2 regions of the Streptomyces sp. NPDC015532 genome follow, and region 2 is predicted to be linked to the other one. Evidence: riboswitches for the same ligand, from Rfam matches in the RefSeq annotation. Region 2 holds a riboswitch; the other holds the start of a gene.
The links. Region 2 has a riboswitch for cobalamin ahead of ACF07B_RS31565 (CbtB-domain containing protein). Riboswitches for the same ligand answer to the same signal wherever they lie in the genome.
Positions count from the first base shown of each region.

Region 1: it holds a riboswitch for cobalamin, as region 2 does, so the genes downstream of both, ACF07B_RS21070 ((2Fe-2S) ferredoxin domain-containing protein) here and ACF07B_RS31565 (CbtB-domain containing protein) in region 2, are expected to answer to the same signal.

Region 1 covers NZ_JBIBSY010000006.1:180,455-184,133, forward strand. Annotated here, with positions in the region: gene ACF07B_RS21065 (GMC family oxidoreductase) at 39-1,628, shown strand; gene ACF07B_RS21070 ((2Fe-2S) ferredoxin domain-containing protein) at 1,816-2,178, opposite strand; cobalamin riboswitch at 2,357-2,534, opposite strand; partial or broken gene ACF07B_RS21075 (malate synthase A) at 2,566-2,922, shown strand; gene ACF07B_RS21080 (helix-turn-helix domain-containing protein) at 2,960-3,679, shown strand, end outside.
Region 2 covers NZ_JBIBSY010000013.1:165,311-168,989, reverse strand. Annotated here, with positions in the region: gene ACF07B_RS31570 (acyl-CoA dehydrogenase family protein) at 59-1,249, opposite strand; gene ACF07B_RS31565 (CbtB-domain containing protein) at 1,474-1,695, opposite strand; cobalamin riboswitch at 1,732-1,893, opposite strand; gene ACF07B_RS31560 (histidine phosphatase family protein) at 2,098-2,685, shown strand; gene ACF07B_RS31555 (ferredoxin) at 2,704-3,075, opposite strand; gene ACF07B_RS31550 (nuclear transport factor 2 family protein) at 3,127-3,519, opposite strand; gene ACF07B_RS31545 (PadR family transcriptional regulator) at 3,602-3,679, shown strand, end outside.

The DNA.
Region 1 (3,679 bases), on a different contig from region 2:
CCCGGCCGTACGGTCCGGAGCGCGACCGGGGTGAGCCGATGAACGCCCCGGAAAGCGCCGACTACGTCGTCGTCGGAGCGGGGTCGGCCGGCGCCGCGCTCGCCGGCCGGCTGACCGGGAGCGGCCCGGCATCGGTCGTCCTCCTGGAAGCCGGCGGCCGGGACAAGAAGGCGGCCGTGCACATACCCGCGGCCTTCTCCCAGTTGTTCAGGACCGAGCTCGACTGGGACTACGCGACCGCCCCGCAGCCCGAGCTCTCCGGGCGCCCCGTCTACTGGCCCAGGGGCCGGATGCTCGGCGGCTCCTCCTCGATGAACGCGATGATGTGGGTGCGCGGGTTCGCCGCCGACTACGACGAGTGGGGGGATCTCTGCGGCACCGACTGGTCGTGGAAGGGCCTGCTGCCGTACTTCCGACGCACGGAGCAGGTCCTCGGGGCCACCGACCCGGACCACGGCCGCACCGGCCCCATGAGCGTCGAGCCGCAGCGCGACCCGAACCCGCACACGGCGGCCTTCCTCGACGCCGTCCGCGCGCTCGGCCACACCGTCGAGCCCGCCAACACCGCGACGCCCGACGGGTTCTCGCAGACCATGGTGAGCCAGCGGCGCGGCGCGCGGTGGAGCACCGCGGACGGCTATCTCAAGCCGGCCCGACGCCGCGCGAACCTGCGGGTCGTCACGGACGCGCAGGCCACTCGCGTGCTCTTCGAGGACCGGCGCGCCATCGGCGTCGAGTACGTCGCCGGGGGCGTCACCCGCACGGTGCTGGCCCGCCGCGAGGTCGTCCTGAGCGCGGGCGCCGTCAACACGCCCCAGCTGCTCATGCTGTCCGGCATCGGCGACGCCGGGCATCTGCGCGAGCGGGGCATCGAGGTGCTGGTCGACGCCCCGCAGGTCGGCGCCAACCTCACCGACCATCTCATCAGCGGCCTCGTCGCGGACGCCGCCGACCGGACCCTGTTCGCCGCCGAACGGCCTTCCGAGCTGGTGAAGTACCTGACCCGCCGCCGGGGGATGCTCACGTCGAACATCGGCGAGGCGTACGGATTCGTCCGCAGCCGGCCCGACCTCGAACTGCCCGACCTCGAAATCATCTTCGCCCCGGTGCCGTTCCTCGGTGAGGGTCTCGTCAAGGCGCCGGAGCACGGGCTGACCGTGGGCGCGATCCTGCTGCGCCCCGAGAGCACGGGTTCGGTCACCCTGGCCTCGGCGAACCCCTTCGCCAAGCCGGTCATCGACCCGCGCTATCTGACGGACCCGGACGGCGCCGACCGGGCGGCGCTGCTGGCCGGGCTCGGCGTCTGCGAGGAGATCATCGGCCGGCTCTCCGACCGGGGGCTGTCCACGGGCCGCTTCCTCATGCCGCCAGGGGCCGAGGACCTGCCCCGGGACCGGCGCGACGCGCTCGCCCTGACCGAACACTCCCACACGCTCTACCACCCCGTCGGAACGGCCCGGATGGGCCGCGACGACGCCTCTGTCGTGGACCCGTGGCTGCGGGTACGGGGAGTGCGGGGCCTGCGGGTGGCGGACGCCTCGGTCATGCCGACGATCATCCGGGGTCACACCAACGCCCCGTCCATCGTGATCGGGGAACGGGCGGCGGATCTGCTCACGGCGGACTGAGCCCGGCACACCGGTCCTGAGCACCGCGGCCTGTACTCACGGAGGTCGAGTTCCGCGAGGAGGCGGTCGGGAGCCCGCTCACTATCTCGGCAAGCTCGTCCCGGGCGGATGTCCGCGGCCACGGGGCGAGCCTGCTGGGCCGCCTCCCTCACGAACTCCCCCGGCCCTCTGCCGCCGGGGCCCCACCTCATCGCGTCCTCCGCGGCGGGGTGAAGACGTAGAGGTCGAGGATCTCGGGGCAGGGGGCGACGCCCGGGCCGCCGGCTTCCACCCAGGCGGCGATGTCCTCGGTGGCGTCGGGGTCGTTGACGAGGCCGAGCCAGACCGGGCGGGCGCCCGCGGCGCGTGCGGCGGCGGAGGGCTGGACGACGATCACGTTGGCGTGTTCGCACACGTCGAGGCAGGCCGCGATGCGTACCGGTGCGCTCTCGGCCAGGCGTGCCGTCTGCCGGGCGTGATCCACTCCGGTGACTTTCGGGCTTCCGCAGCAGCAGTCCCGGCAGACGACGATGCGGCACGGTGCCGGTTCGGCGGGCCCTCGTGTTGGCAGTCGGGAATCCGGGTGGCCCGCGGCGGCGGACTTCGTCGTGTCCTCGGTGTCGCTGTTCGGGCCGCCGCTGCCGGTGACCGGCTGGGCGGGTGTGAGGGGACGGGCGGGGGTGGGGAGCACAGGCGGACCTCGGGGTCGGGGCTCGTACGCGGAGCCTGGACTGCGGATGTCCTCCGCGCCGGGGCGCGAAGGTGCCAGCAGGTCTTCGGACTCGGGTTCGTCCGGACGAGGCGCCTTCCCGGTCTCCCAGTGGCTGGTGTGCCCCGCCCGTCCCCCTCACCGCTGCGCGTCAGTTCCGGATTCGCACCGGATTCCCTGGCCTCGGATGTGGCTCGACTGGCCTGATGAGGCTATCAAGCCCGTCGTACCGTCAGTTGGTGCGATCGGTCACCGGGTAGGGACAACGTCATCGGCGGTCAGATCGTCCTGCTCGACGCGATCGAGCGCCTCCTCGACTTCACCGCCGAGGACGGCAAGGAGTACCGGCCGGCCGACCGTGAACGGCTCGCCACGATCGTGGTCCGGCAGCGCGGCTGGCATCTCACCGAGGCACACCTGGAGTTCGACCGCGGACCGGTTCCCGCCGCCCTCGTCGACTTCGGGCTCTACTTCTTCCACTGCGCGCAGCGGCAGATCGACGCTGGGCACGGACCGTACTTCTATCTGCCGAAACTGGAGAACCGGTACGAGGCACGGCTGTGGAAAGACGTATTCATCACCGCGCAGAAGCTGCTGGGCATCCCTAGTGCTCTGACCACATAGGTTCGCCGCGTTGGTGGTCATGGCGGTTGGATGTGCGGTGACGTCCGTCCGATCGCTGGGGGTGTGGTGGCTGATCGTTCGTGTGCGCAGGTTGTCCGACCAGGAAGGGCAGAAGCTGCAGCAGATCGTGCTCCGTGGCAGCACCAGTACGGTGCGGTTCCGGCGGGCGATGATGCTGCTGGCCTCGGCCGGCGGGAACCGGGTGCCGGTGATCGCGAAGCTGGTGCAGGCCGACGAGGACACCGTCCGGGATGTGATCCACAGGTTCAACGAGATCGGCCTGGCCTGCCTGGACCCTCGGTGGGCGGGAGGCCGTCCCCGCCTGCTCAGCCTGGCCTGGGCGACCGAGGCGTTCCGGCTGACCACCGGCGGCGTACGACCGGACACCCAGATCCACACCCACATGTGCTACGCCGAGTTCGGGGACATCGTCCAGGCCATCGACGACCTCGACGCCGACGTCATCAGTCTCGAAGCCGCCCGCTCGCGCATGCAGGTGGCTCGTGAACTCGCGGCGCACGGCTACCCCCGCGAGGCGGGACCCGGCGTGTACGACATCCACTCCCCGCGCGTACCGGACAGCGACGAGGTCGCCGCACTGCTGCGTACCGGGCTGAAGACCATTCCCGCCGAGCGGTTGTGGGTCAACCCCGACTGCGGTCTGAAGACCCGTGGCTGGCCCGAGACCCGGGCGTCCCTGGAGAACCTGGTCGCCGCCGCCCGCACGGTCCGTACGGAG
Region 2 (3,679 bases):
CTCCTGGCAGTACGTAGACAGGCGAGTGGCCGGACACATCGTGCCTGGTCACAACGCGCTAGCGCCGAACCCGGGGCATCCCCAGTCCGATCCAGGAGATGATCTCCCGCTGGATCTCGTTGTTGCCGCCACCGAAGGTGAAGATCACCGCCGATCGGTAGCCGCGTTCGAGTTCGCCGTGCAGGACGGTGCCGGCGGAGCCCTCCTTGAGGACACCGGGGACGGCGACGATCTCCATCAGCCAGGCGTACGCGTCCCGGCGCGCCTCGGAGCCGTACACCTTGACCGCGGAGGCGTCCTGCGGGGTGAGGGTGCCCTCCTGGACGGCGTTCACCATGCGCCAGTTGAGGAGCTTCATGGCGTCCAGCCTGGTGTGCGTACGGGCCAGGAGGCGGCGCACCCAGGGGAGGTCGACGACGCGGCGGCCGTCGGCGAGCTTGGTCCCCATGGCCCAGCGCTGGACGTCGTGCAGGGCGCGGATGGCCATGGTGCCGTGCGCGGCGAGGGTGACGCGTTCGTGGTTGAGCTGGTTGGTGATCAGCCGCCAGCCCTTGTTCTCCTCGCCGACCCGGCGCGTGGCGGGGACCCGGATGTTCTCGTAGTAGCTGGCGGTGGTGTCGTGCGAGGCGAGCGTGTTGATGACGGTGCACGAGTAGCCGGGGTCGGAAGTCGGCACGAGGAGCATGGTGATGCCCTTGTGCGGCGGGGCGTCCGGATCGGTGCGGACCGCGAGCCACACCCAGTCGGCCGTGTCGCCGTTGGTCGTCCAGATCTTCTGGCCGTCGACGGTGTAGTGGCCGGTCTCCTCGTCGCCCTCCCGCACGGCCCTGGTCCGCAGCGCGGCGAGGTCCGTCCCGGCGCCGGGCTCGCTGTAGCCGATCGCGAAGTCGATCTCGCCGGAGAGGACCTTCGGCAGGAAGTACGACTTCTGTTCCTCCGTGCCGAACCGCATGATCGTCGGCCCCACGGTGTTGAGCGCCATCAGCGGCAGCGGCACCCCGGCCTGGGCCGCCTCGTCGAAGAAGATGAACTGCTCCATCGGGCTCAGGCCCCGCCCGCCGTACTCCTTGGGCCAGCCGACCCCGAGCCAGCCGTCCGCGCCGAGCCGTCGGATCGTCTCGCGGTAGAAGCGCTTCTGCGCCCCCGGATCCGCGTAGCGCGCGTACGCGTTGTCCGGCACCAACTCGGCGAAGTAGAGACGAAGTTCGGTCCGCAACCGTTGCTGCTCCGGCGTGTATTCGAGATGCACGGCGCCTCCTGCCTCCCCGGGCCCGACCTGACGGCGCACACCGTAGAACGTGTTTCAGAAATTGGGAATGGCGATGACGCGGACGCCGGGGCGGTGGTGTGTGGCCGGGCGCGCCCTCTCATGCGAGGGGGCGGTGCCCGGTCGTGCGGGCACCGCCCCCTCGTGCGGGCCGGGTTTCCCAGGCCGTCGCGGGAATATCGTGGCTCGTACGTTCCCTGCCGCCGTCAGTGGCAGGGGAAACCGAGCAGGTGACGGGCGTCGTGGACCCATTCGTGGACGTTCTCGCCGGAGACGAGGGAGGTGGCGCCCTGTTCGGCGCCGACGAAGTAGAGCAGGACCAGCATCAGGATGCCGAAGAACGCCGCCCAGGGGGCGATCGCACCGATCGGCAGCTTGGCGGGTACGGCGGTGGGGGTGACGGTCGGCTGAACGACGGACTGCGCCATGGGCAGAACCTCCTGGGGAACTCGCGTCCCGTCTCGGTGGTGCACAGGACGACAGCCACGGGTCTGACTTGCCCGTGTCCGTCACCCCTGGCGGGAGTGACAGGTGCCGGGCTTACAGTGGCGCGACCGTGCCGGATTTCCACCGGGCTTCCGCCGAACCGTCGTCAATATCCACGTGACCGTACCGCGAAGCCGTATCCCGGCCAAGGGCGCACGCCCCGGCGCTCTGCGCGCCCCACCGCTCATGGAGCATGGCCTGGCGGCGACAACCGCCCTGCCGGGCCGGGGTGTTCGGCTCCGGGTCACGGTCCACGACGCACGCCCCAGGCCCGTCCACACGAGCCCGGCCCCTACAGCACGAGCCCGGCACGAGCCGGGTCCACGACACACGAGAGTGATGGCATGACCAGCCGAGTGTTCTTGATCTCCGCGGCGATCGGCGAGGCGCTGCGCGAGGCCCGCTTCGACGACGGCGGTAGTCCGGTGGACGCGTCGAGCCTGCGGGCCGCCCGGTCGGCGGCCGACGCGGGTGCCGTTCCGGCGGGCGCCCGGCTGTGGGTCTCCCCCACCACGCGATGCCGCCAGACCGCGGAGGCACTCGGGCTCGAAGGCGGCGTCGAGACGGCGGAGTTGGCCCCTCTCGATGTGGGCCGCTGGCGCGGGGCGACACTGGCCGAGGTGAGCGCGAAGGAGCCGGAGGCGGTGGCGCGCTGGCTCGCCGATCCCGCGTCGGCGCCGCACGACGGCGAGTCGGTGCGGGCGTTCTGCGACCGGGTGGCGGAACGCCTCGACAGGGCGGCGGGTCTCGACGGCCGAACCGTCGCCGTGGTGGAGCCCGAGGTCGTACGAGCCCTGGTGGTAAGGGCGTTGGGGGCACCAGAGGCGGCGTTCTGGCGCGTGGACGTGCCGCCGCTCACCGTCACGGAGTTGAGCGGGCGCGCGGGACGCTGGAACGTCCGCGCCGGACGCCCGCTCGCCGGACAGGCCTGACCCGGACGGCGTACGGGCTCAGCGCAGCATGGCGATGAAGTCCGTGCACGACCGGGCGCATTCACGACATTTCCGCGCGGCGGCCTCCGACCCGGGGCACGCGTCGAAGGCCTCGGCGCACTCCAGGCAGACGTCCCTGCACCACTCCAGCTGAGCGCGGACATCCCGCTCGCTCTGCCCCGGGTGACGGGACAGCACATGGCAGGTCGCCTCGCACACCTCCGCGCACAGGATGCCCGAACGCCGCGCGGCCTCCTGCTTCTTCGGCCCGTCGGGATTCATGAGGCTCGCGCGCAGCGCGGAACTCCTGGCGCATTCGGAACAGGCCCGGGCACACTCGAAACGGTCCTCAAGGAACCGGAAGAGCTCCTGCTGTGAAGTCGTCGTCACACCAGCCGGGTTGCCGGAGGGAGTCGGTTCAAACAGTGCGAGTCCGGGCCCTCACGCGCCGGCCGCCTCCCGGGAGATCTGCTCGAACTGCGCCCCCATGGCCTCGGAGAGCGCCTGAGCCGCCGACAACGGGCGCACCATCACCATGAGTTCGTCGATGCGTCCGTCCTCGTCGAAGTGCAGGAAGTCGCAGCCGTTGATCTCCTTGTCGCCGACCTTGGCCGTGAAGACCAACGCGTGGTCGCGGCCGTCGGCCCCGGCAATCTCACGGACGTAGCGGAAGTCGCTGAAGACACGCCAGACGCCGCGCAGGATGGCGGCGGTGATCGGCTTGCCCGGGTAGGGCTTGAAGGCGACGGGGCTGGTGAACACGACATCGTCGGCCAGCAGCTCCTCGACCGCGCCGAGGTCTCCTGCCTCCACGGCCTTGCGGAAGGAGTTCATTGCGACCACCTCTCATACTCAATTAATTGATTAGGTGCGGATAAGATTAGTCCTGTGGGCGGGGGCCGTCTAGCCTTGCGGGATGGCATTGCGCAACGCGGTACTGGCCTCGCTCCTGGAGGGCGAGGCGTCGGGCTACGACCTGGCCAAGGGATTCGAC